Regions from separate parts of the Undibacterium sp. RuRC25W genome, predicted to be linked through region 1. Evidence: riboswitches for the same ligand, from Rfam matches in the RefSeq annotation. Region 1 holds a riboswitch; the other holds the start of a gene.
What was found. A riboswitch is a leader RNA that binds a small molecule or an ion and turns the genes downstream of it on or off. The one in region 1 is predicted to bind thiamine pyrophosphate.
Positions count from the first base shown of each region.

Region 2: linked by a shared signal. The riboswitch ahead of thiC (phosphomethylpyrimidine synthase ThiC) and the one ahead of ACO0KV_RS02650 (TonB-dependent siderophore receptor) in region 1 are both predicted to bind thiamine pyrophosphate.

Region 1 is NZ_JBMPPD010000003.1:72,562-80,894, forward strand. Features, by position in the region: gene ACO0KV_RS02630 (segregation and condensation protein A) at 1-292, shown strand, start outside; gene panC (pantoate--beta-alanine ligase) at 358-1,197, shown strand; gene ACO0KV_RS02640 (cobalamin-binding protein) at 1,199-2,098, shown strand; gene rarD (EamA family transporter RarD) at 2,208-3,092, shown strand; TPP riboswitch at 3,301-3,397, shown strand; gene ACO0KV_RS02650 (TonB-dependent siderophore receptor) at 3,475-5,664, shown strand; gene ACO0KV_RS02655 (Ppx/GppA family phosphatase) at 6,021-7,478, opposite strand; gene ACO0KV_RS02660 (class I SAM-dependent methyltransferase) at 7,603-8,333, opposite strand, start outside.
Region 2 is NZ_JBMPPD010000038.1:24,560-32,892, reverse strand. Features, by position in the region: gene ACO0KV_RS15670 (UvrD-helicase domain-containing protein) at 1-1,145, opposite strand, end outside; gene thiE (thiamine phosphate synthase) at 1,332-1,970, opposite strand; gene thiD (bifunctional hydroxymethylpyrimidine kinase/phosphomethylpyrimidine kinase) at 1,972-2,769, opposite strand; gene ACO0KV_RS15655 (thiazole synthase) at 2,769-3,554, opposite strand; gene thiS (sulfur carrier protein ThiS) at 3,661-3,873, opposite strand; gene thiC (phosphomethylpyrimidine synthase ThiC) at 3,882-5,795, opposite strand; TPP riboswitch at 5,889-5,991, opposite strand; gene ACO0KV_RS15640 (tetratricopeptide repeat-containing diguanylate cyclase) at 6,190-8,268, opposite strand.

The DNA of each region.
Region 1 (8,333 bases):
AGATATCCAGGCAGCATGGAAAGATATTTTAAAACGTGCGACTCTGGTCGCACATCATAAAATTAGTCGCGAAGAGCTATCGGTGCGGGAGCATATGTCAGGCATTTTACGCAAGTTGCAGTCTGCAAAATTTGTCGAGTTTTCTGACCTCTTTGATCCTTCGCGCGGCGCTCCTGTACTGGTTGTTAATTTTGTCGCCTTACTTGAACTTGCGAAAGAAACACTGATTGAAATTACGCAGGCTGAAGCATTCGCACCAATTTATGTGCGCCTTGCCTATTCGCCAAGCTGATTATTGACCAGCGGACTGTGTAACCAGTTTATCGAATAACCTCTGAATTCATTGAATCACTTACTATGAAAATCATTTCATCCATTGAAGAATTGCGCGACCATCTGAGTGGCCAATTGCGTACTGCATTTGTACCGACCATGGGCAATTTGCATGAGGGTCACTTGTCGCTCATGCGGCTAGCAAAAAAACACGGTGATCCGATTGTTGCATCTATTTTTGTAAATCGCCTGCAGTTCGGACCCAATGAAGATTTCGATAAATACCCGCGCACATTCCAGGCCGACGTAGAAAAGCTAGAAAAAGAAGGTGTCTATATCTTGTTCGCACCCACCGAAAAAGATTTGTATCCTGAGCCACAAGAATTCCGAGTTCGACCACCAGATGATCTAGGGAATATTCTTGAAGGCGAGTTCCGTCCAGGATTTTTTACCGGAGTGACCACCGTCGTCTTAAAACTCTTTTCTTGCGTGCAGCCTCGCGTCGCCGTGTTCGGTAAAAAAGATTATCAGCAATTGATGATCGTCCGCAACATGAGCAAACAGTTTGCGTTACCAACTGAAATTATCGCTGCCGATACATATCGCGCAGAGGATGGACTGGCACTCTCATCCCGCAATATGTATTTATCGGAAGCAGAGCGCGCTGAAGCACCAACGTTATACGCCGCGCTGAACGATGTGGCCAACGAGGTGCGTAGCGGTCATCTCGACATGTTTGAATTAGAGCGCAAAGCGATGGCAAAGCTGGCCAATCGCCAATGGAAACCAGACTATATATCGATCCGCAAACGTGCCGACTTACAACCACCTTCCGCTGGCGATCTGGCACAGGGTGCGCCGTTAGTTGTACTTGCTGCTGCGAAGTTGGGCAACACGCGCCTGATTGACAATCTGGAAATTTGAATTGAAACTGCGCCAGATCAGTGTCCTACACCCTCTACTGCTTCTGCAACTGCTGCTGATCGCTTGGAGTTCCACAGCGTTAGCAGCAGTGAGCGTGAAGGATGATGCGCAACATACGATTACGCTGACACGACCAGCGCAGCGCATTATCAGCCTCGCACCCCATGCGACTGAATTATTGTTTGCAGCAGGTGCAGCGAACAACATCGTCGCTGTAAGCGACTATAGCAATTTTCCTGAAGCTGCTAAAAATCTGCCGTCCGTGGGCAATGTATTCGCCTTAGATACCGAACGACTCTTGGCGCTCAAACCTGATTTGGTCGTAATCTGGGGTACTGGCAACGCGAAAGTATTGGCCAACAAATTACGCAGCCAGCACATCACTGTGTTTGAAAGCGAACCACGTAATTTTGAAATGGTGGCAAGCTCCATTGAGCGACTATCCCTCTTGGCAGGAACTGAAACTGTTGGCAATACTGCTGCAGTCAATTTCCGGCATCGGCTAGAGGATCTGCGCAAAACCTATCGACAACCAGATAACGCAACGCCAATCACTGTTTTCTATCAGGTATGGAGCAAGCCACTCATGACGTTGAATGATGAGCACATGATATCGGCATCAATACGACTTTGTGGTGGCGTTAACGTGTTTGGTAAATTAAAAGACTTGAGCCCGACAATCACCACAGAAGCGTTATTGGCAAGTAATCCCAACGTCATCGTCACCGGTGGTGATAATAATGATAGCCTCAATGAATGGCGTCAGTTCAAAATGCTTAACGCCATAAAGAAAAATCATTTATATGCGGTCCCTGCAGACTTACTCAATCGTGCGGGACCACGCATTCTTGATGGCACAGAGGCGCTCTGCAAACAACTCGCCCTTGCCAGAGAAAAATAACGAGGTCGAGTGCAGTTATTTGATCAATGCATACAGCACACGTCTCTGTTTACGGCGATAATGCTGCATCTGGCCGAATTTTCGGCCTCCTTTTTTTGGGAATGCAGTAATGCGTAAAGGTATTTTACTTGCGGGCGCCGCCTACACCATCTGGGGTTTGTTTCCACTCTATTTCAAAGCCCTACACTCGGTTCCTTCATTAGAAATTTTGTTAAGCCGTATGTTATGGTCACTTTTATTTTTAGTGATTGTGTTGAGCTTACGTCGGCAATGGGACTGGCTGGCAATAGTGCGGCGACAACCCAAACTCATCGCTAGCTTTGCCGTCAGCGCCTTGCTTTTATCTGCCAACTGGTTTATTTACATTTGGGCGGTCAATGATGGAAGGGTGATCGATGCCAGTCTTGGGTATTTTATGACCCCGTTAGTCAACATTCTGATTGGATCTATTTTACTCAAAGAACGTTTGCGCTTGGGTCAATGGGTAGCAATTTCATTCGCTGCCTTTGGTGTAGCGTGGATGACTTTCCAGACTGGCCATTTACCTTGGATAGGATTGTCACTCGCAGGAACGTTTGGCACCTATGGATTATTGAGAAAAACAGCTGCACTCGGCGCGTTAGAAGGACTCTCACTAGAAACAGCGATTTTCTTTCCATTTGCTTTCGGCTACCTGACCTGGCTAACGATGCACGGACAGAACGCTCTCATTACCAGCGGAACCGATATCAAGGTATTACTGGCTTTAAGCGGCCCAATTACAGCAATTCCCTTGCTCATGTTTGCTGCTGGTGCTCGTCGCATTCCGATGACCACACTTGGATTACTCCAGTATATTGCGCCTTTTGTGCAATTAATGCTGGGTGTCTGGATATTTAATGAAACCCTAGATGCGCATAGACTGATTGGCTTCGTTGCCATCTGGGTCGCCTTAATTGTTTATTCTGGTGAAGGCTTGTGGGTTAATTTCAAGCAAGTAAAGATCTCTCAGTGAGAAGTGCATTGTACGTACTGCATGCATAGCTCAGACGTAACATGGTAAGCAGATGAGTTAAAGAAATACCGTTTATTTTTTATTTGCATGAAAGCAACTAAAATCTCTGAGCATAGACTGACAGGGGTATCTTCTCCATTAAAAACCACAAATTACAAGGGGAGGATGCGGCTCAAAAAGCCCCACCCATCGTTTCATGTTAAAGTACCGACTTCGCTAGGGGTCCTGGAAATTTTTTCTGGGTGAGATAGTCCCTTGAACCTGATCTGGATAATGCCAGCGAAGGGAAGCGCAAAGTCCACGCTGTTTATATTCCTGTCTATGCTTTGTTTGCTCCTTTGCTGCCATCCTGCATGCGCACAACGAGTACAACGAGCACACCATGACACAATTCACTGCACGCCCTTCCATCCTTTCTTATCCCGCACTTCGCCCCACGTTGATGGCTATCGCTATTGCACAACTAATGTGCATGACAGCGGCATACGCTGCTGCCGAACCTGAAGCAGCAGTTAACGCAGACGCACAAGCACAGCCCCTACAAGAGGTGGTTGTATCCGGCAATAAGAGCGCGCAAAAACCCGACCATACCAAAGTCACTGGTTTTATTGACCAAAAACTGATCGATACGCCATTTTCGGTCAATACATGGGGCGTGCAGCAACTGCAGGATCTGCAAATTCGCTTAACAACAGATGTTGTTAAATACGATGCCAGCATCAATGATGCCTATAATGCGGTCGGCTATGCAGAACAGTTTTCTATTCGTGGCTTTGCACTGGATAACGAATATAGCTATCGCAAGGATGGCTTTGCTATTCCTGATGATGGCGTGATTCCTCTTGAGAACAAAGAAACCATTGAAATACTGAAGGGTGTTTCAGGTTTTGAGTCGGGCTTTGCAACGCCCGGTGGCATCATCAATTATGTCACCAAACGTCCAACGGATAGCGATCTGCGAAGTATCACAACCAGCATCTCTGAACGTGGCACCTTATATGGCGCGTTAGATTTAGGCGGTACCTCGTCAGATAAACAATTTGGCTACCGCATCAACGCCGCAGAAGAACGCTTACGCTCTTATATCATTGGCGCGAATGGCAACCGTCAGTTTCTTTCTGGCGCCTTTGACTGGCATTTATCGTCGCAATCCTTGTTGCAATTTGATTTCGATTACCAGCACCGCGCACAAATCTCTGCACCGGGCTTTCAGCTGACCAACGGTACCGATTTGCCACAGGGCATTCGCGCCGATATGATGCTCAACAACCAACCTTGGTCAAAACCGGTTGATACGACTGATAGCGATATTGGACTGCGATACGAGTACAAACTCAATAGCGTTTGGACTGCAAGCATTAGCGTCAATAAGCACGAATTCAAACGAAATGACTATACCGCTTTCCCCTACGGATGTAGCACCGGCAACATCCCTTCTGGCTACTGTGCGAATGGTGACTACGATGTGTACGACTATCAAAGCGTCGGCGAATCAAAATCATCGTGGGGTAGTCAGGCATTATTGAGCGGAAAATTCACCACTGGCTCTTTTCAACACAAGTTCGCTGTTGGCTTGAGTGACTCACAGCGGAAGGACTATTTTGGTGAATATGTCTATGATTTCGCTGGTACAAGTAATATCTTCCATCCGATTGTCGTTGGTCAATCCACCAATTCGACAGGCCCGGTGATGTTGCAGCGGACGGATAAGGAATGGTCAGCATTCGTGCAAGATGCGATCAGTTTAAGTGATGCATGGACACTGCATGCAGGCATTCGCCATCTCAACATTCATCGTACTCAACTGGGCTATCCTGGATATCAGCATAATTACTGGGTACCCAATGTTGCCATCGTCTACAAACCTACACAAAACACCTCATTATACGCATCCTTTGCGCAGGGCTTGGAACATGGCACTGTCGCGCCTGTCGGTACGAACAACGCCACTCAAATGCTTGATCCGGCAAAGTCCAAACAGCTTGAAATCGGTATAAAAACGGATGCGCGCAAAGATCTCAGTCTGAGCGCAGCGTTGTTTCGCATTCAAAAACCGCTTGAGTATATCGACACCAATCAGGATAGTAATTTTAATAATTACATTCAAAATGGGACTGCAAGACATACTGGCCTTGAATTCACAGCACAAGGCAAGGTCACATCTCAACTTACGTTTGGTGCAAGCCTGACGGCGCTGGACGCGATACAAGAGGGTACTGGTGACGCTTCACAAGATGGTAAGCGCGTACTGAACGTGTCTAAGCTCAAATCAACCGTCTACGTCGATTATGCAGTTGCAAGCATCAAGGGGCTGGATCTGAATGCAAGCTGGCAATACTCAGGCAACAAAGCCTATACGCCCGATAATTCAGTGCTTGTACCGAGTTACCAAGTCTACAATGCGGGTGCACGTTACGTCACCCGCTTCGGCAACACAACGACCACCCTGCGCTTTAATGTTGATAACGTCTTCAACAAATTCTACTGGCGCGACGCAACCCAAGAACTGGGCGGTTACCTGTTCCCTGGTGCATCACGCATCTATAAATTATCTGCGCAATTTGATTTCTGATTGATTGGCTTATGTTGATGGACGACGGACTCAAGGCGACCCAAAGAATTTTGGTTGTGGCTTGAGCAAGTTGTCAGACTTGACTGCATTCTCCGCCTGCGCGGAGAATGACAAAGCTGATGTATTTTTTTAGTTGGTGTTTTGGGTTTGGGTTTGGGTTTGGGTTTGGGTTTGGGATCGGTTTTGATTTTTCCCGCTTGAGACAAACCAATTTGTGCGAGACGAAAACGGATCAAAAAGTATCTTTGCAAGAGCGCAGCGAGTTTAGATACCTCCCCATTTTGCGTAACGCTCCAAACATGCTGGAATACTAATTTTCAGATGAAAAATAAAGTCGCGAGCGATCTCTCAAGACATCAAACATTCGTTCTGACCAAAAAATCAACACCAATCTCACGCCAGGCTTCGATCTCTTTCTGCAACCAATACGCCACCGTCGGATGCAACGTCACCCAGTTACGACGCATTTCTAACTCGATACCGCGCTTCATTTTCAGACGAATATCTTCGTAATCAAGATCAGCACGAGAATGCATCAACATGACAGATAAGCGCAACGCCAATATAGCTTTGGCAAAATCAGCATCGACCAGCGCCTCACCTAGCTTACGCAGATTACCTTTTTGACTCAGGATGAGCTTACTCATAATACGTTGCTCGCGGGTAGTAAACCCAGCCATGTCCGCATTTTCTATCATATAAGAGCCATGCTTATGATAACCAGTGTGCGAGATCGCCATCCCTACTTCATGCAGCCGTGCGCTCCATAACAGTAAACGCAAGTAATTATCTGACGTAGGTTTAAGTTGTTGATAGAGTGATTTCACCATATCAACCACCCGATTTGCACGCGCCATATCAGCGTTAAATACCGTCGCTAATTTTTGTACTGATACTTCACGGCGATCACGTTTTGTTGAGCGCAGGTACAAATCCCACATCACCCCCATACGCAAGCCAGCCTCAATCGGCAAGAGCAATTCAATGTTGAATTCGGTCATCAGGCCGATTAAAATCGCCAACCCGCCCACAACCATGGCAACCCGCTCAGGTTTAATACCACTAAGCTCCAGATCACTGATTTTGCCGCATTGAACACAATATTGCTTTAGAGCGTTAAGGCTAAGTAATGTGATTTTTCCATCACCTAGTCCACCCTTGATGATGGCATCTGCAATGGCACGCATCGTGCCTGATGAGCCGTAGGCCTTACGCCAATGCTGAGGCTGATATGTTGGAGCAGCATCTTCAAACATGGAACGTGCCGACAGAATAGCGGCCTCAAAAGCCGCATCAGTCAAACGACCGTCAGGGAAAAAGTTGGTACTCGTCTTGACCGTACCGATACTGAACGACTCGACGTTCACAATCTCATGACCCCGACCAAGAATAACCTCTGTCGAACCACCACCTATATCCATGACTAAGCGACGCTCGCCAGGAATAGAAACGGAGTTTGACACGCCCATATAAATCAGGCGCCCCTCTTCCTCGCCAGAGATAACATCGATCGGATGGCCGATTGCGGCTTCCGCCAACGGCATGAGTGCTGCAGCATTTTTTGCGATGCGGATCGTATTTGTCGCAACAACTCGCAAATAATCGACGGGATAAGCATTCAGAATTTCACGAAACCTACTTAGGCAGTCAATCGCACTCTGCATTGCCTCCGGTGTCAGGTTACCTTGATCATCAAGTCCAGCCGCCAGTCTGATCGGTTCCCGCGCACTTTTAACTACGCGAATGGAATCCCCTTCGTGACGAGCGATATGCATACGAAAACTATTAGAACCCAGATCCACGGCGGCCAGCATGTTTGCTTTCCTTCTAAAGGTAATACCAGTCAATATTTTAGCGTTATAGGAAAATGATACTAATCATTTTTTATGACATTGCAATGACGATCACATCGTCCGATGTCAGGCATCGTTTCTTGTCTTACTGCGGAACAAAGAATCGCTCACGCATACTGTCTAGCCCAGTCGTATTGAGCATTTCGGCTAATCGTTCAGCTGGACGTTTTGCTGGCATTCCTTTGTATTCAGCAATAATCAATTCGTTTTTCATGGAATGTTCCCAGCCAACCAATTCCGTCACTCTGACCTGGTAGCCGTGCGCCTCTAGTTGCAAGCAGCGTAAAACATTGGTGATCTGACTACCAAATTCACGCGTGTGAATAGGATGACGCCACATTTCTGAAAGCGGATTATTGCGCACTGCATCGCCTTTGTTCTTGCGTAACTCCGAAGCCACCTCAGCCTGGCAGCATGGAACCAACACCATGCACTTGGCTTTCTTTTTTAAAGCAAATTGAATGGCGTCATCTGTCGCAGTATCACATGCATGCAACGCGGTCACGATATCAATCTGCGGTGGAAGTTGATCAGAATGGGTGGACTCAGCGACCGACAAATTAAGAAACGACATGCCCGGAAAGTTAAGTCGCTGGGCCAGCTCGGTTGACTTTTGCACCAATTCATCGCGCGTCTCGATACCATAGATGCGCGCGTTACTCAGGGCTTGCTCGGATTTAAAAAATAAATCGTACAAAATAAATCCTAAATAAGACTTCCCAGCACCATGATCAACAAGACTGATATTAGGATGAGACTCTTGCAACTTAAGTAACAAAGGTTCAATGAATTGATATAAATGATAGACCTGTTTCA
Region 2 (8,333 bases), on a different contig from region 1:
CGTTGTCCACCATACACACGATAAGGAATGTTGGCAGTAAACAACGCATGCTCAATCACACGAGATTGCGCGTTGGATCGGTACAAAATCGCGATTTCGCTACGTAATGATCCTTCACGGATCAGATTTTTTGCTTCGTCAATGATCCAGTTTGCCTCTTGGATATCGCTGCTGGCTTCCATGATACGGACTAACTCGCCATGCCCAGCGTCGGTGCGTAAATTTTTACCGAGACGCTTGCTGTTATTGGCAATCAGGATATTGGCGCTATCAAGAATATGACCGTGGGAACGGTAGTTTTGTTCCAGCTTAATGAGGTTTTTAACCTCAAATTCACGTTCAAACGCCGACATATTGCCTACATTGGCACCGCGGAAAGCGTAAATACTCTGATCGTCATCACCAACCGCGAACACCGCACCAGCACGCCGATTACCAGCACCAGCCATGAGCTTGAGCCATTTATACTGGAGATCGTTGGTATCCTGAAACTCATCAACCAGCACATGGCGGAAGCGTTCCTGATAATGTTCGCGCAACGGTTGATTGCGGCTCAATAATTCATAGGTGCGCAGCAATAACTCCGCAAAATCAACCACGCCTTCACGTTGGCATTGCGCATCGTATAAATCGTACAACGCGACCATCTTGCGGTTGAAATCATCATACGCATCGACTTGCGCAGCACGTAATCCCTGATCCTTGGCACTGTTGATGAAATACATCAGCGTCTTGGGTGGAAATTTCTCGTCGTCAATGTTATTTGCTTTCAGCAAGCGTTTAATAAATGACAATTGATCGCCAGAATCTAAAATTTGAAATGTTTGTGGCAAGCCCGCATCGCGGTGATGCGCACGTAGCAAGCGATTACATAAGCCGTGGAAGGTACCTATCCACATACCACGCGTATTGATCGGCAACATCGCCGATAAACGCGACATCATCTCTTTAGCTGCTTTATTGGTAAAGGTCACCGCCAGAATCCCCCCCGGCGACACTTGTCCGGTCTGGATTAACCATGCAATCCGGGTGGTCAATACACGCGTCTTGCCCGATCCGGCACCGGCCAGAATCAGGGCCGACTGCGCCGGCAGGGTCACAGCAGCAAGCTGCTCAGGATTTAAATTATGAAGTAAATTTTGCATACCCCGATTATACGGGAGAGCGGGACGACTGAACCGTTCTCTACAACGATCTCGCTGTCCGTACTTGCATGCTGCATGCAACAAAGACGCCTGTTGTGGATTTTTGCATGTTAAGCAAGAAACATACGTTCACACGGCCAACGTAGTTTCTGCTCCACGAACAGCACTGATGCCGTCCCTTTTACCTTACTTCGTTGCAGTCCCGCCCAATAATCGCACAAATTGACGCGCTGCCAGTTGAGGATCATCCGCCATATAGACGCTGCTGATGACAGCAACCATCTCCGTCCCATGCGCCAACAGCGGCTGACAGTTCTCTAATGTCATACCACCGATGACCACCTTGGGTAAGGCAAATTCTCTCCCCGCCTCGGACACGATCTCATGTGCGGTTGTAACGGCGTATTTTTTGATGCGTGAAGGATAAAATCCACCAAAGGCAACATAACTCGCCCCAGTATTCACCGCCAGTCGGGCAAGAGCAAGATCGCCGTAGCACGACGCGCCCAGTATCTTGTCCGGACCAATCTGCGACCGTGCTTCTGCAACAGAGATGTCCATCCCACCCACATGCAATCCATCCGCATCGAGTTCTAGAAACAAATCCAGATGGTCATTAATGATGAATGGTTTTTGATACCGACGACATAGCTGCTGCAACGCCTGCGCCTGCTCTTTGCGCAGATCAGCACTGGCTGTTTTATGGCGATACTGAACAATATTCGCACCGCCTTCTAATGCTTGTTCAGTGACCGTCACTAATTGATCGGTGTCGTCCCAGTCCGGAGTGACGATATACAATCCCCGTAAATTGTTGATGCTCATGTTATATCCTGTTTCGTTGTGGAATCAGCTGTCCCGCAGCAATTGCATACGCTTGGTGTAGCGCTTCTTGGGTGTACTGCTGAGCACGATCCAGCGCCAGCCCGAGTGATTCACCCATCGCTAGTCGACCCGCGATCGCTGACGCCAGTGTGCACCCGCTGCCATGGAATTCTCCTGTTAATCGGGGCCACAGCCATTCTTGTGCCGCCTGTAAATGTTGTGCTTGATACCAGATATTCTTCACCTGCGCCTCAGACCCATGTCCACCTTTGACAAGCACATCGGCAGCCGTGCTTTGTAACAATCTCTGGGCTTGCTCGACAAAACCTGTTGATGTGGGCGCTAAGCGTAATAATTCGGGCAAATTGGGGGTGATGAGCGTCGCCACGTTGAGTAAGGGCTGTATCGCTTCGACGGCGTCATCGAGCGATAAGCGATCCCCGTGTCCACTGCCAAGTACGGGATCCAGAACTACATGCAGTGCGGGCTGTTTTTGTTTGAGTTGCTGAATAAAACGCGCAATGGTGGCCGCATTCTTTTTGTGCGCAACGATACCGATTTTGACCACCGATACGGGTATCTTAGCGACCAGTGTCATTGCCTGTTGCAAGATAATTTGCGCATCAACGGCATGCACTGCGTATGCATGATCGTTATCCTGCACAGTCAGCGCAGTAATGACCGGCAAGGCATGGGCGCCTTGCGCGGCAATCGCTTCAATATCCGCCTGGATCCCCGCGCCCCCGCTGGGGTCATGCCCCGCAAAGACCAGTACACAAGGGCGTTGTGGATGCGTCATCAGACAATGCGCCCCGCCATTGGTGATGACGGCGACGCCGCAAACTTGCGTGGCATACGGCCTGCCAGAAAGGCTTCCCGCCCTGCCTCGACAGCCAGTCCCATGGCGCGCGCCATACGAACAGGGTCGCGGGCACCGGCAATCGCTGTGTTCATCAACACGCCATCACATCCCAGCTCCATCGCAATCGCCGCATCGGACGCCGTACCTACGCCGGCATCCACCAGCACAGGCACCTTCGCCTGTTCAATGATTAACGACAAATTCCACGGATTCAGAATGCCCATTCCAGAACCAATGAGTGACGCTAAAGGCATAACGGCAACACAGCCGATGTCTTCCAGCATTCTTGCCTGAATTGGATCATCGCTACAGTACACCATCACATCAAAGCCATCGTTCACCAAGGTCTTGGCTGCTTTCAGGGTCTCGGGCATATTTGGAAATAAGGTTTTTTCATCGCCTAAGACTTCTAATTTGCATAACTTGTGGCCACCCAATAATTCACGCCCCAATTGCAGGGTGTACACGGCGTCTTGCGCGTTATAGCAGCCTGCCGAATTAGGTAGGATGGTATATCTGGATGGCGGTACCACATCGAGCAGACTAGGCGCATTCGGATCTTGCCCGATATTCACGCGACGAATGGCGACCGTAATGATTTCAGCGCCAGCCGCTTCTGTTGCCAGACGCGTTTGTTCGAGATCTTTATATTTACCACTACCAACTAATAAGCGTGAGCCGTAGATTTTTCCGGCAATGGTTAAACCTTCTGTTGTTTGCATTTGTATTCCTTTTTTAGATCGCAGGCAAAGAATGTTGCGCAATCAAATTTTTTACTTGCGCAACATCTTTTTTCTTATCAGCGGAAGGTCAGCATAAGGTCAGTATTTATCCGCCCCCAATAGCGCGGACGATATCGACTTTATCCTTACTTTTGAGCTGCAACTCACCCCACCGACCACGCGGGATAATCTGCCGATTGACGGCCACGGCGATGTTCTTTTCTCTAAGCTCAAGCGCACCAATCAAGTCATCAATCGTGTTACCGGATGTGACCTGATACGTGCTGCCATTGAGTTCAATATCTAATTCCAAGTCCATCAAGACGCTCACTGTTTGCGATAAATTTCTGCACCGTTTTTAACGAACTCCACCGCTTTTACTTCCATCCCTTGTTTCAGAGCAGCAATCTCTGATATTCCTTGCTTCGCAGCATAGTCACGCACTTCTTGCGTGATTTTCATGGAACAGAAATGGGGGCCGCACATGGAGCAGAAATGGGCGACTTTGGCGGAATCTTTCGGTAAGGTTTCATCATGGAATTCACGTGCTTTATCTGGGTCGAGGCCAATATTGAACTGATCCTCCCAACGGAATTCAAAACGGGCTTTGGACAAAGCATTGTCACGAATCTGCGCACCCGGATGTCCCTTCGCCAAATCGGCTGCATGCGCTGCGATTTTGTAAGTGATAATGCCGTCTTTAACGTCGACTTTATTCGGCAAACCAAGGTGCTCTTTTGGTGTGACATAGCACAACATGGCGGTACCATACCAGCCGATTTGTGCTGCGCCAATACCAGACGTAATGTGGTCGTAACCTGGAGCAATATCTGTCGTCAGTGGTCCGAGCGTGTAGAACGGCGCTTCGTGACATTGCTCTAATTGCAGGTCCATATTTTCTTTGATCAGATGCATAGGCACATGACCAGGACCTTCGATCATGACTTGCACGTCGTGCTTCCAGGCGATCTGGGTCAATTCACCCAAGGTTTTTAACTCACCTAACTGCGCTTCATCATTAGCATCGTAAATCGACCCTGGGCGTAGGCCATCACCTAAACTGAACGACACGTCGTACGCTTTCATGATCTCGCAGATGTCTTCAAAGTGCTCGTACAAGAAGCTTTCTTTGTGATGCGCCAAGCACCATTTGGCCATAATAGAGCCGCCACGAGAGACAATGCCTGTCATGCGTTTGGCGGTCAATGGCACATATTGCAAACGCACACCTGCATGGATCGTAAAATAATCAACACCTTGTTCGGCTTGCTCAATCAGTGTGTCGCGGAAGATCTCCCATGTCAGATCCTCGGCTTTCCCGTTAACCTTTTCGAGTGCCTGATAAATAGGGACCGTGCCGATAGGAACAGGGGAATTACGGATGATCCATTCACGCGTTTCGTGGATATGTTTGCCGGTTGATAAATCCATAACGTTATCACCCCCCCAGCGGATCGCCCACGTCATTTTTTCAACTTCTTCACCAATCGATGAAGTGACGGCGGAGTTACCGATATTGGCATTAATTTTCACCAGAAAATTACGTCCGATAATCATCGGTTCTACTTCGGGGTGATTAATATTGGCTGGAATAATAGCGCGTCCGCGAGCAATTTCTGAACGTACAAATTCAGGTGAAATTTCTGCCGGAATTGCAGCACCGAAGGATTGTCCAGGATGCTGGCGTCCCATCATCTCAGCGAGCTTGTCACCCATTGGGCCAGACGCCTTTAAATTAGCTAAATATTCTTTGCGTTGTAAATTTTCACGAATGGCAATGTACTCCATTTCTGGCGTAATAATACCTTGGCGCGCATAGTGCATTTGCGATACGTTTTTACCCGCTTTAGCACGACGTGGCAGTCGTTTCAGATTGAAGCGTAACTCGGCTAATTGTGGGTCATTGAGACGTTCCTGACCATACTTAGAACTCGGACCGGACAATTCTTCCGTATCGTCACGCTCTGCAATCCATGCACCACGGACAGATCCCAGACCGGAACGAATATCAATGTTGACGTTCGGATCAGTGTAAGGACCCGAAGTGTCATACACATAAATCGGCGGATTTTTTTCTGCACCAAAAGATGCCGGTGTATCAGATTGGCTGATTTCGCGCATAGGTACACGGATGTCTGGACGACTACCTTGTACATATACTTTGCGGGAATTCGGCAGCGGCGCAATAGCGGCTTCGTCAACTGTCGCTGTTGCGGACAGAAATTTAGGATTGGCATTCATTAGTTTTGGCTCCTTTGCTTGTTGGCATGGAGCCAGCAAAGGAGTTTCTAAAAACACAGTACGCGCATAACAAACACAGACAAGCATTATGGGTACGATTTTTAGCGGCTTCCCTTCGCTGGCATTATCCAGATCAGGTTCGAGGGTATTTCTCACCCGATACCGACTATCGATATCAGGACCCCTAGCATTATTTAACTTCGCAGCGTGATAATTTTTTAATCACGCTGTCGTCGTGGCGGCATTATATCGCTAACGCGCGGTAAGGAGATAAAAAGAATTTCATCAGTGCCGACGTTACCCAAAATAGCAAACCAAGGTTGGCTTGACGCCATATTTATCTTCAATGGGATCAGTTCAAAAAGCACAAATACAACACCACAAATAAATTTTTCTACATAGCATGACTGAAATCAATTTTAGGCGGCCCCATCACTTCAGTCAGCTCAACGATGCCAGCGCTCACCGCTGCGGCCAGGTCATCTTCGAAAAATGGCACTGCTGAGGCGGCATCAACCAACACGCGGGCAACACCGTAGGCACGATTACGCCCATTTCTCTTGCCCAAATACAAGGCCATATCGGCAATATGAATGGCTTTTTCCCAGTTGAACTGATCTTCAGGAAAACCTGAAAAAGGCAATGAAATAAAGCCAGCTGTCATCGTCACCTGAATCTGATGCTCGCCGATAGCAATACCGGTGCCGCCGACAGATTGTAAAAGGCGCTCAACCAAAATGGCGATCTGATCGGGATTAGATTTAGGGGCGTACACTAAAAACTCTTCCCCACCCCACCGTAGCACCATATCCGTATCGCGCACCGTCTTACGCAAGCGCTGGGCAACATCCGCCAACACGGTATCGCCAGCGGCATGTCCCCAAGTGTCATTGATCTGCTTAAAATGGTCAATGTCGAGCAGAATCAGACAATCGGGGTTGCCGTCACGCACTTCCCGCCGCTCGGCCTCGATTTCTGCTGTGCGCAAATGCATCCTTTCGACAAAGGAGCGACGGTTATACAAGCCTGTCAGCGGGTCGTGAACGGCATGGAATTCCAGTTGGGCATTCGCTTCGCGCAACTGCTTATTGACTCGCTGTCCACGACGATATAACAAGAAAATAAACATACCCACCATGACCGTGACAGTTGCACCAAGCAAGGTAATCGCTTGCTGTAATCGGTGATTACGGATGTGTGCGTCTTTCAGCGCATTGTCTTTCGCTAGTAACTCGATCTGTTTTTGTTTTTGCTTGGCATTAAATTGCTCTTGTAATGTAGCAACCGCTTTAGACCGTTCGGCGCTGAATAATTCGCTATTGAGTTGTTGTTGTTGACGCAGCGTTGCTAATGCCTCTTTGAACATTCCGGCGCGCTCATAGGCATTGGCAAGTTCAGCAATAATATCCTCGGCATCCGTTTTCTGACCAGACTCCATCAAATCGTGAATCGCGGCGTTCACTAACTCCACACCCTGACTCATTTTACCTAGCCCGACCAGAGCAAACCCCAGATTCACTCTGGCAAGGTCGATCGTTGATTTGTCCGCTACACGTTCTGCACGCTCGAGAGCTTGCCTTGCGTACGTCTCCGCTTGCTTATATTGATTTAAGATCAAGTAGTGATCGCTGATATTGATCAGACAACTCATTTCATTTGTTGCCATACCCGTATCATGCGATATCTTTAATGCACGTTTATAGGCTTCAATTGATTTATCATGTTGTCCTAGGAAGGAATAAGCAACACCCTGGCTGTTGCTGAGCGATGCAAGGATCTTGGGGGCCTGCGCAAGAGGTGAAATATCCAATGCGTCGACCACGGTTGACAGTGCCTTTGCCGGATCTTTCATACTGATATAAACCCTAGCGATAGCATCAAGCATAATTAGACGATTTTGCACCTTACGTGTTGGCAAATCATCACTGAGTTTCAATGCCTCCAGCATGTATCTCAACGACGTATCGAAATTACCCAGCAGGTGATTGACAAAACCGAACGCATGTTCAAGACGCATTCGGACTTCTATTGCCGCATCGGACGGAAGGTTTTCACTAATTGCTTGGAGTTTATTGAGCCCTTCCTGCGGTTTACCACTGTCAATCAATTGGTTCACCGACATGATCTCAGCAATGGCAATCCCAGTCGCGTCTTTTTCGGCTGTCGCGAGCGATAATAATTCGTGCACCGTGGCCGTACTAGATGTGATTTGGCTAGCATCATAGTAAAGATCAGCCAGCACTTTGAGGGTTTCGAGGCGTACGCGTATCGGGGTTGAAGAAGTTTGAGTTTGCTTGAGCGCCAGCAAACGATTCAGCGCCTCTGTGTTATTGCTATCTCCTATGGTTTGAATACTAACAACTTGCGCAAGATCCGTCGTCTCATCGGCAAAAACGACATGTCCACCAAGCATAATACCCAAGAGCGAATAGATCGAAAAATACAAGAGTATCTGCAATTTTTTGTTAACCATAGGTATCAATTTAGTCATCAAAACATGGAAATCAATAGGTACTGCATGTCCAACACTATAGGTGA